3 regions of the Sporosarcina sp. resist genome follow, and region 2 is predicted to be linked to each of the others. Evidence: predicted binding sites of a transcription regulator. Region 2 holds the regulator's gene; each other region holds the start of a gene.
The links. Region 2 encodes LexA, which represses DNA repair genes until DNA is damaged. Its sites were predicted from a motif close to CGAACATATGTTCG; they were not measured.
Positions count from the first base shown of each region.

Region 1 (5,499 bases), 800 kb from region 2:
TCGACGTACTAGCACGCTTTGACTCAGAAGTTGAAGTTGACTACTACCGTCACGGCGGAATCCTGCAAATGGTTCTTCGTGATAAAATGAAAACGAACTAATTTTAATAGGTAGAGGTGTCCGATTTAATCGGGCACCTTTTTTCTGCTTAGACTTCAGTTCAGCTTTTTCAGCATGGCTTTTGTATAATGGGTAGTGAGGTGATGGTAGTGTTTATCAGTGAAAAAGAAATTGAAATCAGATATGCAGAGACAGATCAGATGGGAATCGTCTATCACGCGAATTATTTAGTATGGATGGAGATCGGACGTACGAAGTTGATTGAGGACTTAGGCTATACATACGCGCAACTGGAGGCAGATGGCTTCTTGTCGCCGGTGACGGACTTATCTATTCAATATAAGGCAGCGATGAAATACGGACAGAAAGCGACTGTACGGACGTGGGTAGAGTCACACGGAAGGCTACGTACAACTTATGGCTATGAAATCCTCCATGAGGACGGCACAATTTCAGCAACAGCAAAATCGGAACATGTCGTCGTGAGAAAAGGCTCATTTCGTCCCGTTTCCCTAAAGAAAATCGCGCCAGATTGGGATGCTAAATATACAGAAGTGAAGCGATGTAAAGACTAATGGCATTTGGGATACAGCGTGTAGAACTGCGAGCTTGGAAAAAAGCAGTTAGTGAAGGGGAAATGGCATTTTTAACTCATTACTGGCTTGATGAACGCTTTCCAGGATACAATACAGTAACCAAAGCAGGTTGCGCAGATATCAGCAAACTTGTTGAATGGGGCAAGCAATATGGATTGAAGCGGGAGTGGATCGATATGAGGGAAGATTATCCTCATTTTGATTTGTTTGGTAAACACGAACGAGACATTTTACTTAAAGAAGGACTCCATAATCAATTAAAACGGTTCAATCTACTTTAATGAGTGTGTAGTATAACAGTTTCAAGTTTTTTGGAGTTAATAATTGTCTATTGTCAGCAAAGCCTTACCTACTCATAAATAAATGAAGAAAAGCGTGAGGCATATGGCCATCACGCTTTTTCGTATGAATAAATAAGTTCATGCAGTTTAGGATCCACATTGACATGTAGGTCATGACCAAGGAAATACCATTTGTCTCGGCTTTCGATATAATAACGAACACTATTATGCTCTGTTTCAATGGCTACTTCATCCGGTTGCTCTTTCGTTACACCAAGTGAAAAGCCTGCCTGAATCGAACTGGATCCACCGTATCTTGCAAAAAAGCGGATAGCATCACCAGGTTCAGCTTCCATCTCCTCTTTAAACCACAAAAGCGCTTCTTTCGACAAAATAATCTTCATTGGAAACACCAGCCTTTCCGTTGCTACATCCATTGTATTATAACCACTTCACTTTTGGCTCGGTTCCTGCTTTGATCCGACCGATATTCTCCCGGTGACGATAGAAGATAAAGGCACCGAAAAGACCAATCATCACCATCAAATAAATATCGCCTGTTCGGAGGTAAAAATAGATACTGTATACAAATCCAACGACAGATACGATCATTGATGATAAGCTCACCATTTTCGTTACTTTTAAAGCGATGAAAAATGTTGCGAGCACAATGATGAAAACAGGCCATTCATAGGCAAGCAACACACCGCCGGATGTCGCTACAGCTTTGCCACCTTTGAAATGGGCGAAGACGGGATACATATGTCCGACGACTGCAAGAAGTCCTGGAATAAGAGGGTGGACGCTAACACTGTCGAAAATAGGCAAGAGCGGCAATAATGCAGCTGCAGTACCTTTTAAAATATCCAGAATAGTTACGGTAAGTCCCGCTGTTTTGCCGAGTACACGGAAGGTATTCGTACCACCTAGGTTGCCGCTACCATGTTGTCGGATGTCGGTCTTGTAAAAAAGTTTCCCAACCCAGAGTGCAGAAGGAATTGAGCCAATTAAATAAGCAAGTAGTAAAAGTATGATAAGTTCCATTGACGTACTCCTTTTTTAGTTTGTCTATGTATAGACCTAGTTTAGCAGAACCGTGAAGTTGCGACAATGGGCTTCATGTGAAGAATGAGCGAACCAAGTTAAGCAGTTATAGCCTGATTTCTGATTTTTGTACCCCTAACAGCTGATTTGAGAGACGAACAATTTCCTGTCTTCGTTGCAATAAAAGTCTATCTTCTATACAATTAATTGAGCAAGCTTCCGAAAACGTTGATTTGACAAGCTTTAAAGGAAGCAGTACGATTATATAATAGAGAACATTTGTTTGATGGAGGTTGCACTTTGACGAAAAACGTAGATAATTATACGTATGATGATGATTCGATACAAATACTTGAAGGCCTCGATGCAGTACGAAAAAGACCAGGTATGTACATTGGGTCAACTGATTCCCGTGGACTTCACCACCTTGTCTATGAGATTGTAGATAATGCGGTAGATGAGGCGCTAGCGGGATTTGGTAATGAGGTAGACGTTACACTTCATAAAGACGGAAGCGTCAGTGTGCGGGACTACGGGCGGGGGATGCCAACAGGAATTCACCAGTCGGGTAAACCAACGACAGAGGTAATCCTGACCGTTCTCCACGCAGGCGGCAAGTTCGGACAAGGCGGATACAAAACAAGCGGTGGACTTCATGGCGTTGGCGCATCAGTCGTAAACGCATTGTCAGAAAAACTCGAAGTCACGATTTTTCGTGACGGCAAAAAGTTCTGTCAACGCTTCGAAAAAGGTGGTAAGCCAGCCACTACACTTGAACAAATTGGAACAACACGTGAAAAAGGGACGCTCATTCATTTCAAACCGGATGCGACGATCTTCTCTACGTTAAAATATCATTATGAAACGATTAGTGAACGCTTACGGGAGTCTGCATTCCTGTTAAAAGGCTTGAAAATCGAGCTAAAAGAAGAAGGAACGGACAAGCATGAAATCTTTCAATACGAAACTGGCATTGAAGCTTTCATCTCTTATCTGAATGAAGAGAAGGACGTTTTGCATGAGGTAGCTTACTTGGAAGGCGAATCAGAAGGCATAGAGGTCGAATTTGCGTTCCAATTTAGTGATGGTTACTCAGAAACGATTTTATCATTTGTGAATAACGTTCGAACAAAAGACGGTGGAACACATGAAACCGGTGCCAAAACCGGTATGACACGTGTATTTAATGAATATGCAAGAAAAGCGGGTTTATTAAAAGAAAAAGACAAAAACCTTGAAGGTGCGGATATCCGTGAAGGTATTGCGGCAATCGTATCAGTCCGTATACCGGAAGAAATTTTGCAGTTTGAGGGACAGACGAAAGGCAAACTCGGGACAAGTGAAGCAAGAGGCGTAACCGATTCAATCGTTTCGCAAAAACTTCTGTATTTCCTTGAAGAGAATGCAGATTTAAGTGCGTCCCTCGTACGTAAAGCAATTCGGGCGCATCAAGCACGTGAGGCGGCGCGAAAAGCGCGCGAAGATGCGCGTTCAGGTAAAAAGAGAAAAAGATCAGATACACTACTATCGGGTAAATTAACACCTGCGCAATCCAGGAATGCTGCGAAAAACGAACTCTACCTGGTCGAAGGTGACTCTGCCGGCGGCTCTGCAAAACAAGGACGGGACCGTGTATTCCAGGCAATCCTTCCATTACGAGGGAAAGTACTTAATACTGAAAAAGCAAAACTCGAGGATATCATGAAAAACGAAGAAATCAATATGATTATCCATGCAATCGGGGGCGGCGTAGGATCAGACTTCCAAGTTGCAGACATCGCTTATGATAAAGTAATCATAATGACGGATGCGGATACGGACGGTGCACATATTCAAGTGCTGTTGTTGACGTTCTTCTACCGTTACATGAAACCGCTAATTGAAGCAGGAAAAGTATATATTGCATTGCCTCCTCTTTACAAAGTTTTCAAAGGGACAGGGAAGAGCGAAAAATTTGCATATGCATGGACTGAAGGCACAGAACTTAATAAAGCGATAGAGAAAGTCGGCAAAGGATATATGCTCCAACGCTACAAAGGTCTTGGGGAAATGAATGCCGATCAGTTATGGGAAACGACTATGGATCCTGAAACACGTACATTGATCCGTGTAACGATTGAAGACAGCGCTACAGTTGAACGTCGAGTAACGACACTAATGGGCGATAAAGTAGAGCCAAGACGACGCTGGATTGAAGAGAACGTCGATTTCGGTACACAGGAAGAGCACAATATTTTAGACAACGAATTTTTGCACGTTGAGGGGGATTTTGAATGACACCATCAGAAAGCTACCAAGACCTTCCCCTGGAAGAAGTGATCGGTGACCGGTTTGGACGATATAGTAAGTACATCATCCAGGACCGGGCATTGCCTGACGCACGCGATGGCTTAAAACCCGTTCAGCGGCGTATTTTGTATGCGATGTTCCACGAAGGTAATACACATGAGAAAGCATTCCGGAAATCCGCAAAAACAGTCGGGAATGTCATCGGGAACTATCATCCACACGGTGACACATCCGTCTACGAAGCAATGGTACGGATGAGCCAAGATTGGAAACTGCGTCATATGTTAGTGGAAATGCAAGGAAATAACGGTTCAGTCGATGGAGATTCGGCTGCTGCAATGCGGTATACAGAAGCACGCCTTTCCACAATAGCAGGGCAAATGCTACGTGACCTGGGTAAAAATACTGTCGATTTCATACCAAACTTCGATGATACTGAACCTGAACCAACTGTTTTACCCGCAAGATATCCAAACTTGCTCGTCAACGGTTCAACAGGTATTTCTGCAGGATATGCGACGGATATCCCGCCACATGCGCTTCATGAAGTACTTGATGCGGTCCTTATGCGGATGGACAAACCGGATGTTACGGTCGATGAATTGATGACAGTTATCAAAGGACCTGATTTTCCAACTGGCGGTACTATCCAAGGAACAAACGGTATTAAAACAGCCTACGAGACCGGAAAAGGACGCTTTATCATCAGATCGAAGTCGTTCATCGAACCCTTAAAAGGCGGTAAATCGCAAATCGTTGTGACGGAAATCCCATATGACGTTAACAAGGCAAATATGGTGAGGAAGATGGATGAGCTTCGTCATGATCGAAAACTAGATGGTATCGCAGATGTCAGGGACGAATCGGACCGGACTGGCCTCCGTGTTGTCATAGAGCTAAAAAAAGACGTCGACGGAAATGCGATCTTGCAATATCTTCTTAAAAATACAGACCTGCAAGTGACGTATAACTTCAACATGATTGCCATCTCTGGGCGCAGACCGAAATTAATGTCACTGCCGATGTTGCTTGATGCCTATATTGGCCATCAAAAAGAAGTTGTCACACGTAGATCCCAATATGATATCCAAAAAGCGCAAGACCGACTCCATATCGTCGAAGGGCTTATGAAAGCTTTATCGATTTTGGATGAAGTAATCAAAGCGATTCGCGCATCAAAAGACAAACGTGATGCTAAAAATAATATCATCTCGAAATTCGAATTCTCC
Region 1 covers NZ_CP060287.1:2,618,516-2,624,014, forward strand. Annotated here, with positions in the region: gene acnA (aconitate hydratase AcnA) at 1-101, shown strand, start outside; gene H7992_RS12735 (acyl-CoA thioesterase) at 210-635, shown strand; gene H7992_RS12740 (hypothetical protein) at 635-937, shown strand; gene H7992_RS12745 (HesB/YadR/YfhF family protein) at 1,048-1,341, opposite strand; gene plsY (glycerol-3-phosphate 1-O-acyltransferase PlsY) at 1,379-1,981, opposite strand; gene parE (DNA topoisomerase IV subunit B) at 2,282-4,258, shown strand; gene parC (DNA topoisomerase IV subunit A) at 4,255-5,499, shown strand, end outside.
Region 1: the regulator LexA is predicted to act here: its motif matches at 2,254-2,267, upstream of parE (DNA topoisomerase IV subunit B).

Region 2 (5,499 bases):
ATCTGATTTTCCAGATCTGTTTGGTGATCCGTATCCGATGACCGTTTTAACTTCGATCATTGTCGGACCACCGACATTGCCTTTAGCTTCTTCGATAGCTGATGAAACGTGGCCAATGTCGTTACCGTCTTCAACACGGATGTAATTCCAACCATATGATTCAAAGCGCTTACGAATATTTTCAGAGAAAGACATGTCAAGCTCGCCGTCTAGTGAAATATCATTGCTATCATATAGGACAATCAGTTTATTTAACTGCAAGTGACCTGCAAGTGAAATTGCTTCAGCAGCAACGCCTTCCATGAGATCGCCATCACCGCATAGAGCATATGTGTAGTGGTCGACAACGTCAAAACTTGGTTGATTGTACGTTGCAGCAAGGTGTTGTTCTGCCATTGCCATTCCGACTGCCATACCAATACCTTGTCCAAGTGGGCCAGTTGTTGCTTCGACACCGACTGTATGACCGTATTCGGGATGTCCCGGTGTTTTAGAGTTCCATTGTCTGAAGTTCTTGATTTCATCCATCGGAAGTCCATAACCACCAAGATGAAGAAGACTGTATAAAAGCATTGAGCCGTGTCCTGCGGAGAGAACGAAACGGTCACGGTTAAACCACTGTGGATTTGAAGGGTTGTGATGCATATGCTTCGTCCAAAGCGTATAGGCCATTGGAGCAGCCCCCATTGGTAAACCTGGGTGTCCAGAATTCGCTTTTTCGATTGCGTCAATAGAGAGCGTACGGATTGTGTTAATGGCTAGCTGATCAATTTGTTTAGTCATTGTGTACATCCTTCCCGTCATATGTAATTATCTACATATCTTAGTTTAGACAATTCGTGCAGTTAATGCAAAGCTCAGTTTAGATATTTTCCGCCACGGGCGTCTTTCACCTTATCAGGTGTCACATCATTGCCTTCAGTATCAAGAACTTTGACATTCTCAATTGTATTGCGCATTGATGAACGAAATGTCTCTAGATATTCTTTTCGCAGTTGTGTCTGTTCTTTGGCTTCTTCGACCGACAGACCTGCCGTCTTCGATTTTTTTGATAGTTCATTAATTCGTTTCATTTTATCAGCTGATAGCATATTATTTCCTCCATTATAGTTTATGACTACAAACGTATACAAAAAGAGCAGAAAGTGCAATAAATCAGCCTTCCTGCTCCACCTCATATTCTTTATACCTGCGATGCACGGTCGCTTTACTAATATCATGCCCGAGTCCTTTCAAGACACCAGTAATTTCTTCATAGGTTAGTCCTTTGTCCCTCAATGAAACGATTTCAGCTATCGGCACTTCAATCCGTTCACGACCGTCCACGTTACCCCTATTTTTCAAGTTACGCTCGGGTCGATAGCCCTCCCTTACTGCGCGTTTCATGCCCCTTTTGATTTTGGCGTTATGTAGTTTGCGCTGGTACTCTTCGACGATAGCTAAAATCTCAAGTAACATTGTATCCATTTCATTGAGTGCTATAGGTCCGCTATCATTATGTGAATAAATCGCCGTGTCCGTTTTTGCCAATAGATGTAAAACTGCCATCCTTGCATTTCCACGTCCAAGTCTTGTTTCGTCTTGGATTAGGATTGCATCGACTTCCTCGTCACGGATGTAATCCAGCAGACTTAGAAGCCCCTCACGGTCAATGTCAAAACCGCTATGCTTATCCATAAATGTCGCGACATGTTCGAGACCGAGTTCAGTTGCCAAGTCCACAAGCTCCTCTTCTTGCCTCACCAGTGACATTTCCTGCGTTTCTTTCTCAGTGCTCACCCGGCAATAGATGACACATCTTTTATAGTGCCCTGTCATCGATTAACACCCGCCAGTTGTGTATTGTTTTCCCCCACAGTCCGTACAGCAGGCAAAAGTAGATCCTCGCCTCTTTTTATTGTAGCAGATGATAGGTCATTCAATTTTATCACTTCTTTGATCCATTTATCTGTAGACATATTATCCGAGTGAAGATAAGCGAGACCCCAAAGCGTATCCCCTTCAGTAATTGTTATTTTCGTGACCATTTGTTCCTTCTCGTATTTACTTACACCTATAATTGCAAAAACCATACATAAAACGATAATAAGTACAACATAGCTATTTCTTTTAATAAAAGTCATCATTACTCCCCCTTACGAATACTTGTTCGGAATACTTGTTCTCATTATAGAAAAGGAAAATGAGTTTGTCAACACTTATTCGAACCTGTGTTTGCCATTTATACAAGAGACTGATATAATGAATCTATCGAAAAGACTAGATTGTCGGGAATTTATTTTACGACTTTCGGAAATTAGCAGAATATAAGGTGAGAGGTGAATAGGATGCAAAAAATTTCAAAAAGGCAGGAAGATATTTTGTCTTTCATTAAATCTGAAGTGAAGAAAAAAGGTTATCCACCATCCGTGAGAGAAATTGGCGAGGCTGTCGGTTTGGCATCAAGTTCGACTGTTCACGGGCATTTAGCGCGATTGGAAAGCAAAGGTTTCATTAGAAGAGACCCGACAAAACCGAGAGCAATTGAAGTACTCGATCCAGAAGGCTTAGAAACGTTGAAACCCGGCGTTCTTCACGTACCTCTTGTCGGTAAAGTTACGGCTGGTCTTCCAATTACAGCTATTGAAAATATCGAAGAGTACTTCCCACTACCTGAATCTTTTGGTACATCGGAAGACAATCTGTTCATGCTTGAAATAGTTGGTAACAGTATGATTGAGGCCGGAATTTTGAATGGCGACTATGTTGTCGTTAAACAACAACAGACAGCAAATAACGGCGAGATTGTCGTGGCAATGACCGAATACGATGAAGCTACAGTGAAACGTTTCTTTAAAGAAAAAGATTATTTCCGTCTGCAACCTGAGAATGCTTCAATGGATCCAATCATCCTTGATAACGTATCAATTCTAGGTAAGGTAGTTGGCGTTTATCGTATGATTCATTAATTCCAAATATGAAAAAAGGCTGTTTCCTTCGATTGAAGGAAACAGCCCTTTTTATTTGTAGCGTTGACGTGACAGTTCGGCGTTGCCATTACAGTTTTCCGCCTTGCCCTCACAGTTTCACTGATTGGCATTACAGTTCGGCGTTGCCATTACAGTTTTCCGCTTTGCCCTCACAGTTTCACTGATTGCCATGACAGTTCGGCGTTGCCATTACAGTTTTCCGCTTTGCCCTCACAGTTTCACTGATTGCCATGACAGTTCGGCGTTGCCATTACAGTTTTCCGCTTTGCCCTCACAGTTTCGCTGATTGCCGTGACAGTTCGTTACATTTAATTCCCGATTAAGTTTTCCTTAACTAGTTTACCGATTGAGGACAACACAGCTACTTTTACATGCTCGTACGTCAAGCCACCTTGGACATACGCCGTATAGGGCGGTCTGATGGGGCCGTCTGCCGTCAGTTCGATGCTGGAGCCTTGGATGAATGTCCCTGCCGCCATGATGACATCGTCGGTGTAGCCGGGCATATACGACGGCTCAGGGGCGTAGTGCGCATTGATAGGCGAGTTTTCTTGAATTGACCGACAGAACGCAATCATTTGATCGGCATTTTCAAAGGATACCGACTGAATTAGATCGGTTCTTTTTTCTGTGTAATGCGGCGATGTGTTGAGTCCGAAACTTTCTAGAAGTGCTGCGGTGAAAAGCGCTCCTTTTACGGCTTGACTGACAACATGTGGCGCTAGGAAAAATCCTTGGTACATTTCCCGCAGCGTATCCAGCGATGCCCCGGCTTCTGCCCCTAGACCTGGTGAAGTCATCCGGTATGCACACTTTTCAACGAGGTCTGCACGCCCAGCGATATAACCACCCGTTCTTGCGAGACCTCCACCTGGATTTTTGATCAGTGAACCTGCCATTAAGTCAACACCGACTTGAATCGGCTCGTGTTCCTCGACAAATTCGCCATAACAGTTGTCGACAAACACAACGAGGTCAGGATTGATGGCCTTCACTTTACGAACCATTTCACCAATTTCATCCACCATGAAAGATGGACGGTCTGAATAGCCTTTTGACCGCTGGATACCAATCATTTTCGTCTTACTGTGAATGTTTTTAGCGACTTCTTCAAAATCGACTGTACCATCTTCATTCAAATCGATATGTTTATAGGTGATGCCATAATCACGCAGTGAACCCGTGTCTTTCCCTTTTCCAGAAACAATGGAGTCCAATGTATCATAAGGTTTCCCTGTAATATAAAGGAGCTCATCACCTGGTCGCAGGATTCCGAAAAGACTGATTGAAATAGCATGTGTTCCAGATATAATTTGATTGCGTACTAGGCAATCTTCTGCTCCAAAAACGTCAGCGTATACTTGTTCCAATACATCTCGGCCCGCGTCATCATAGCCGTAACCTGTTGAACCAGTCAGGTGAAAATCGCTCACCGTATTTTTACGGAACGCAGCGAGTACTTTCCGTTGATTGTAAAAGGCAGTTTTTTCGATACCTTTGAAAAATGGTGCAAGTTTCTCTTCGATCGCTTCCGCATTCTCAAATAAAAGGTCGTCTTGTTTTGTAAACATAATTGGTATTCCTCATTTCATTAAATAGTCACTTCATTATCTTATCAGTCTGTCCGTAGAGGTCAACGTTTACAAGGTTTTCGTCATTGATTATTAATTGTTATCTGTTAGAATTCTTAAGGGTATATTGAATGGAGGAAATGAAGTGGCTTGGGATGTTTTTAGTTTTATCGGTACGGCAGCATTCGCTATCTCGGGCGCAATTGTTGCGATGGAAGAGGAATATGATATTTTTGGCGTTTATATATTGGGTATGGTCACTGCTTTTGGCGGTGGTGCAGTTCGTAATGTTTTAATAGGTGTGCCTGTCTCTGTATTATGGGATCAGCAATTCTTATTTTTTGTAGCAAGTATTTTGATAACCATTATTTTCTTTTTTTCTAGGTATCTTCTTTCACATTGGAATAGATGGGGTAATTACTTTGATGCAATCGGATTGGCTGCATTCGCCATTCAAGGCGCCATGCTTGCCATATCACTGAACATGTCAATTTATGCAGTTATGGTTGCAGCAGTTCTAACGGGAGCAGGTGGTGGTGTCATCCGTGACTTGCTCGCAGGAAGGAAGCCACTCGTCTTCAAACGGGACATCTACGCAGTGTGGGCTGCACTCGCCGGTCTTATAGTCGGCCTCGGGCTATTTAAGAGTGATCTGGCACTTTATGCGTTACTTGTGATGACAGCCGGTCTACGTATTTTCTCGCTTGTTTTCCAATGGAAATTGCCAAATGGAAAAATTCATTAAAACCAAAAGCGGAACGGGGATTTTACTCCCTGTTCCGCTTTTGGTTACGTCTAGACTTCAGCGCCTAGAGGCTCGGTCATAAGTCGGTCCAACTATGCGGCAAAGAACGCCGCTTCGTCGGCACGTCTTATGTCTGCCGCCTCTGAACAGGCGCTTCCGCTTTTGGTTATTCCGTTTCGTCTTTTAAAATTACCGGTTTCGTTGGGACATATGT
Region 2 covers NZ_CP060287.1:3,419,193-3,424,691, forward strand. Annotated here, with positions in the region: gene tkt (transketolase) at 1-783, opposite strand, end outside; gene H7992_RS16760 (DUF896 domain-containing protein) at 858-1,091, opposite strand; gene H7992_RS16765 (YneB family resolvase-like protein) at 1,156-1,818, opposite strand; gene H7992_RS16770 (cell division suppressor protein YneA) at 1,815-2,126, opposite strand; gene lexA (transcriptional repressor LexA) at 2,328-2,948, shown strand; gene H7992_RS16780 (methionine gamma-lyase family protein) at 3,278-4,540, opposite strand; gene H7992_RS16785 (trimeric intracellular cation channel family protein) at 4,686-5,285, shown strand; gene hfq (RNA chaperone Hfq) at 5,452-5,499, opposite strand, start outside.

Region 3 (5,291 bases), 1.1 Mb from region 2:
ACTTATCTATATATGCAATTAAACACGGGAGGGCTCACAGAGTCCTTCCTTCTTTGATTATTGCCCAGGGCATTCTTGAATCAGCATCCGGCACAAGTGAACTTGCTATGAACGCAAACAACCTTTTCGGCATTAAATCGGGTTCTGGATGGTCCGGTGATATATACACCAAGCAGACTGCAGAGCATAATACCGACGGCACTGTCTACTATATAGACGCTGATTTCCAAAAGTATCCAACCATTGAGGGATGCGTAATCGACTTGGTCTACAAATATGTCAATGGAACAGGTTGGGAAGCTCACAACCGTTACGCGGCAGTATTAAATCAAACAGATTATAAAAAGGCGACAGCTGCAGTTAAAGCGGCTGGTTATGCAACGGATGTTAATTACCCTGCAAAACTTAATGAATTGATTGAGCAATATGAGCTAACTAAATATGACAAGGAGGTTGATTACGTGGTTAAAATCGCACTAGACGCCGGACACGGTATCAATACTGCTGGCAAACGCACACCAGATGGAGAGCGGGAATGGTCACTCAATAACAAAGTGTTATTGGCTTGTGCAGCTAAACTGAACAAATACCAGGACGTACAGATCCTCAGACTGGATGACTCGACCGGAAACACAGATGTATCCCTTACAACGCGTACCAATAAGGCAAACGCATGGAAAGCTGATGCGCTCGTTTCTATTCACCACAATGCTTTCGATGGTAAGTGGGGTAGTCACGGCGGTGTCGAAACACTTGTACAGGAAATTACTGCAAGTAAAGCATCGAAAGATATCGCGGCAATTATTCAGCCGCGCATTGTATTTGCAATGGGTCTACGTAATAGAGGAGTAAAAACCGATAACCTTCACATGTTGAGAGAATCAAGCATGCCCGCTATCTTAACAGAAGGTGGCTTCATGGACTCGACAACAGACATCGGCGCATTAAGAAGTGATGCAAAACTGAAAGCGCAAGGTGAGGCTATTGCGGATGGTCTAGCTGTGTACTTCAAGTTGAAATTAAAAGTAGCGGGGACACCTGTACCACCAAAGGAGGATGAGGAATTGAAATTTTCAAGCCCGGCGTTAAAAAAGGAAACAGAAACATCTTTGGTAAGCAGAGCACATCGTCAAATCATCGTAGCCGCTGCTGTTAAATCGGGTGCTCATGCATCATGGACTGACAAGCTTGGGAATAATACGCTCACAGATGCGGATGTGCTGGGATTAGCCGTTAAGTATACTGTTACGGTAAATAAGTAAAAGCGCCCAAGTCACAGATTCCCAAGTGCTTGGGATTTTGATTTAGGACCAATAAGAATTATATAAGATGCTCTTGGCCATTTCCTAAACGTTGATGTGACAGCGTTCTAGTAATGGCCATGTTGCACTTAAAGTGTAAATCGACCCGTCCACAGATTCTGGGTAGGTCGCTTTTTTTGTTAGTAGAAATTTTTTTAAAAAAATGGAAATTCTACATAAGTATAAATCATTGCATTTGACAAATATTAAGGTGAAGTAATATACAAAAATAAGGTCTAAGGAGGAATGAAGTGAAGCAAACAGGGTTAATTGCTCTCATAGTCTTTGTTTTGAGTATTTCAACTTTATATGTTAATTTTCACGCTTCTGCTACTGATAAAGGAAGACAATATTATGAAGACAGAGATCTTATTACTTGGGACGTACAAACAGAAGAAAAAGTTATTGCCCTAACATTTGACGATGGACCACACCCGATTTACACAGCGCAGATTTTAGACATTTTGGCAACTTTCGATGCTAAAGCCACATTTTTTGTTTTAGGAGAACATGCTGAAAAATATCCGACTCTTATACTGAGAGAAAATGACGAAGGCCATGAAATTGCGAATCATACGTTTACTCATTCTTACAAATACACAGCCAAAGAATTAGAACGAGAGTTAATAAAGACTAATGATGTCATTCACGGTATTACCGGTACTTATCCGGTGCTATTTCGTCCGGTAGGTGGAAGTTATGATGAGAGCTTGGTAAATATCGCAGTTGAAAATGGTTATAAAGTGGTATTGTGGTCTTGGCACCAGGATACTAGGGATTGGAAAAGACCTGGAGTCAAAAAAATAGTGAATAAAGTACTGAAGGGTACAAAACCAGGTGATGTTATATTATTTCATGATGCAGGTGGCAATCGAACACAAACTGTTAAAGCGCTTTTAGAAATTTTACCTGAACTCCAAAAACAGGGATACGAATTTGTAACCGTCTCAGAAATCATTAAGAGAAAAAATATAAATGTATCCCACTAATTTGCTTTGTGCCATATTCAATTCAAACTTAATTATAATTAGGATTTAAGAACATCTTAGGTGAGCAATGGGAATTAAAAATATCACGAATTCTACTAAGGAAAGGTCATATTTTATTTGAGTATCTTATAAGTTTTAAGAACCATGAAACCGTATTTATGAAACGATTAATTAGTAGAAAGTATAGTCTAACGCCCGTTTGTCCACCTCCTTTTCACATCTACTAGAAGGAGGAGGAGATAGTATGATGCAACAAGGTAATTGGCAACAGGGTAATCAGATGCAACATGGTAATTGTGGTGGTAATCAAGTACAACCAATAGTATGTCCGACGCAGTATCGTTGTCACGATAGATTTGTACCGCGTGAAGTTCCTTTTATCCATCCGATTGTCAATGTTAATCGGGTGCATACAGTTGAAATTCCACGCCACTATTTCACAGAAACAACACAGAATGTGATGGGGCAAACAATTCAAGGGAATCCATGCGGTGAGAGACGTCGCGGCTGGTGAAAGGTTAGAGTGAACAGAAAGTAAAAGCGGCTCCTCCACAGATTAGTTTGTGAAAGGGCCGCTTTTTTGTTTACCAACAAACAGTCATCTGTTGTATATGTATTGTGCACGTATCTCGAACAATTTAAACAAGAAAAAAATAATTGCCTTTTCAATTCACTTGTAATATGAGTATTCTAACTGTAAACTATGTAGTATATGGAAGTTTTATGTATAAAAGGTAATAATGCCTTGATGTGTTATTTAAATTGGAGGGAGACAAATGAAAAGTGTTGGTATTACAAGAAAGTTAGACAACCTCGGAAGATTGGTAATCCCAAAAGAACTGCGAAAAACCATGAAAATCGATGTCGGTACTCCTATTGAAATCTTTGTTGAAGATGATCTCATCATTCTTCACAAGTATTCTCCGAATCGAGCCTGTCTAGTTACAGGCGATATTCTCCCAGATAATATTGAATATCAAGGTGGCATTATATTAAGTCCTAAGGGTGCAGAATTATTAGTAGAACAGATAAAAAGTCAGAGAAAAAGCGACCTATTTCACAGTTAAATTGTGGGTAGGTCGTTTTTTATTTATACATAAAAACCTAGTATATGTGGTCCTTGCAGAACTGTTTAATATTTAATTCCATAATCTACAACTGGATTTACAAGCGTTTACTTGTTACATTATTATTAATTGTATAGGATTGCGCCAGTTATACATGAGATTACCGTACATCTTCAGAACTGGAAAGGGTTTAATATATATGGACATTAAAGAACTGGAAGTTGAACTATTGCAGTACACTATTGATGAATACGGTTATGTTTCTGCAACATCTTTAATGACATTCTATAAGTGGCAACGCCGTGAAGTATTTGAGTATACTTCCAAAAAACTGTTTGGTGGAATGCAATTTGAAATTGACGGTGAAACAGAAAGTACTATGCTGCTAAAGGGGACTGGTATTGTACTTATGCTGATTAAAAAATCTATTGTAGATTGTGTCCTTGCAAAATATTTAAACTGACAGGACTTCTTTTTTTGTTCAGGAAATCATAAATTTACATCGTTTGAAAGCATCTTGTAATGGATGCTTTTTTATTTTCTTGCAATACGAACGTTCATTCTCTATACTGGGATCAAGGAGGGAACGAGTGTGCGTAATCAATTAACCAAGTCAGTTGAGTATAACGAGTCCTTAGATATGATGTACACGGCGAAGGATGGAACGGTCAGCAAGAGGCGGATCAACGTACTACAGGTGGGCGAGGTGTCATTCCGTGCATACTGTTTTCTACGTAAATCCAATCGGACTTTTACGATTGATAACATTCTCGCACTTTATCCCTTAATCGCGAAAGAAAGTAGGGTGATCTAATGTCGTTAATACCGTCCGAGGCATTGCCGTATTTCGAGAACATGATTTACCTACCAATAATTATAAGTATCTTGGAGAGAGACCGAGAAGTGATTGAAACAAGTTCATTCAAATTAAAAGGACCTTATATCAATATCGTTGAAAATACATTAAAGACTGTACGAGGAGAATTGAAAGATACAAATACTTATGCAAGAAACAGAAATTTGAAGTTGATTAAAAAGGGGAAAGACGGTTCGTTCACCGAATATGCATTTATCCATAATGGCTACGAAGACATAAGACGCTACATGAACATACGGCTGCGCAACAGGACTGAAGAATTGATAAATGAGTACTTCGCAATGGTAGAAAATCAGGGCATAAGGGGAGCTACTACAACATGATTGATCAGAGCGCTGAAAAGTTGGCCATATCGCTGATGTTTCGAGAGCATCGAGCGGAATTAAGAGACTGGTACAGAAAGGATGATGAAAATGGCGGCAATTCCAAAACCGAAAGATACAAAGAAAAGCGTAGCAGGTCCAAAACTAACCGAATATGATTTTCTTGAAATTGGCGAGAAAATAAGCGACGCATTAGAATTTAAAAATGAAGTTGAAATCACTACATATCAGCGTAAGCAACATGAAAAGTTTGTAGGTATAGTCAAGGATGCCGACGGTCAGAAAGGTGTTCTTACGATGCAAATAGGATACGAAGACATAAAAATCAACATGAATAATATTGTGAGCGTGAAATGAGATGTTAGAAAACATTCGGGATAGAGGAGCAAAGAAATGGACAACTATGATGCTGTCAGAACATCTTGTAGAGCTTAGAAAATGGTTGAAAGAAGATAATAACGAAGAACGTCCAGAACTAAACGATTTTGATTTAGAGGCTATAAAAGAGGAGATGGAAGTGGCTTATAAAAGGAAATGTCTAACATTTGTAAAGTCATGGGGGAATGGCGAAATCATTTTACACAGCGGAGTAATGAAAGAAATCGATGTGGATTCAATGTGTATTACAATCTATGGCCCTTTTGGAAAGGATCGCATATTAGTTAAAGATATAATCGGAGTTCGATGTGAGGAATAACGCATAGAAGTCCTTTCCTGTCTCGGGAGGGCTATTT
Region 3 covers NZ_CP060287.1:4,519,299-4,524,589, reverse strand. Annotated here, with positions in the region: gene H7992_RS21600 (N-acetylmuramoyl-L-alanine amidase) at 1-1,262, shown strand, start outside; gene H7992_RS21595 (polysaccharide deacetylase family protein) at 1,553-2,290, shown strand; gene H7992_RS21590 (spore coat protein D) at 2,535-2,804, shown strand; gene H7992_RS21585 (AbrB/MazE/SpoVT family DNA-binding domain-containing protein) at 3,067-3,357, shown strand; gene H7992_RS21580 (hypothetical protein) at 3,557-3,820, shown strand; gene H7992_RS21575 (YhjD family protein) at 4,171-4,557, shown strand; gene H7992_RS21570 (YolD-like family protein) at 4,648-4,914, shown strand; gene H7992_RS21565 (YolD-like family protein) at 4,916-5,254, shown strand.
Region 3: the regulator LexA is predicted to act here: its motif matches at 3,908-3,921, upstream of H7992_RS21575 (YhjD family protein).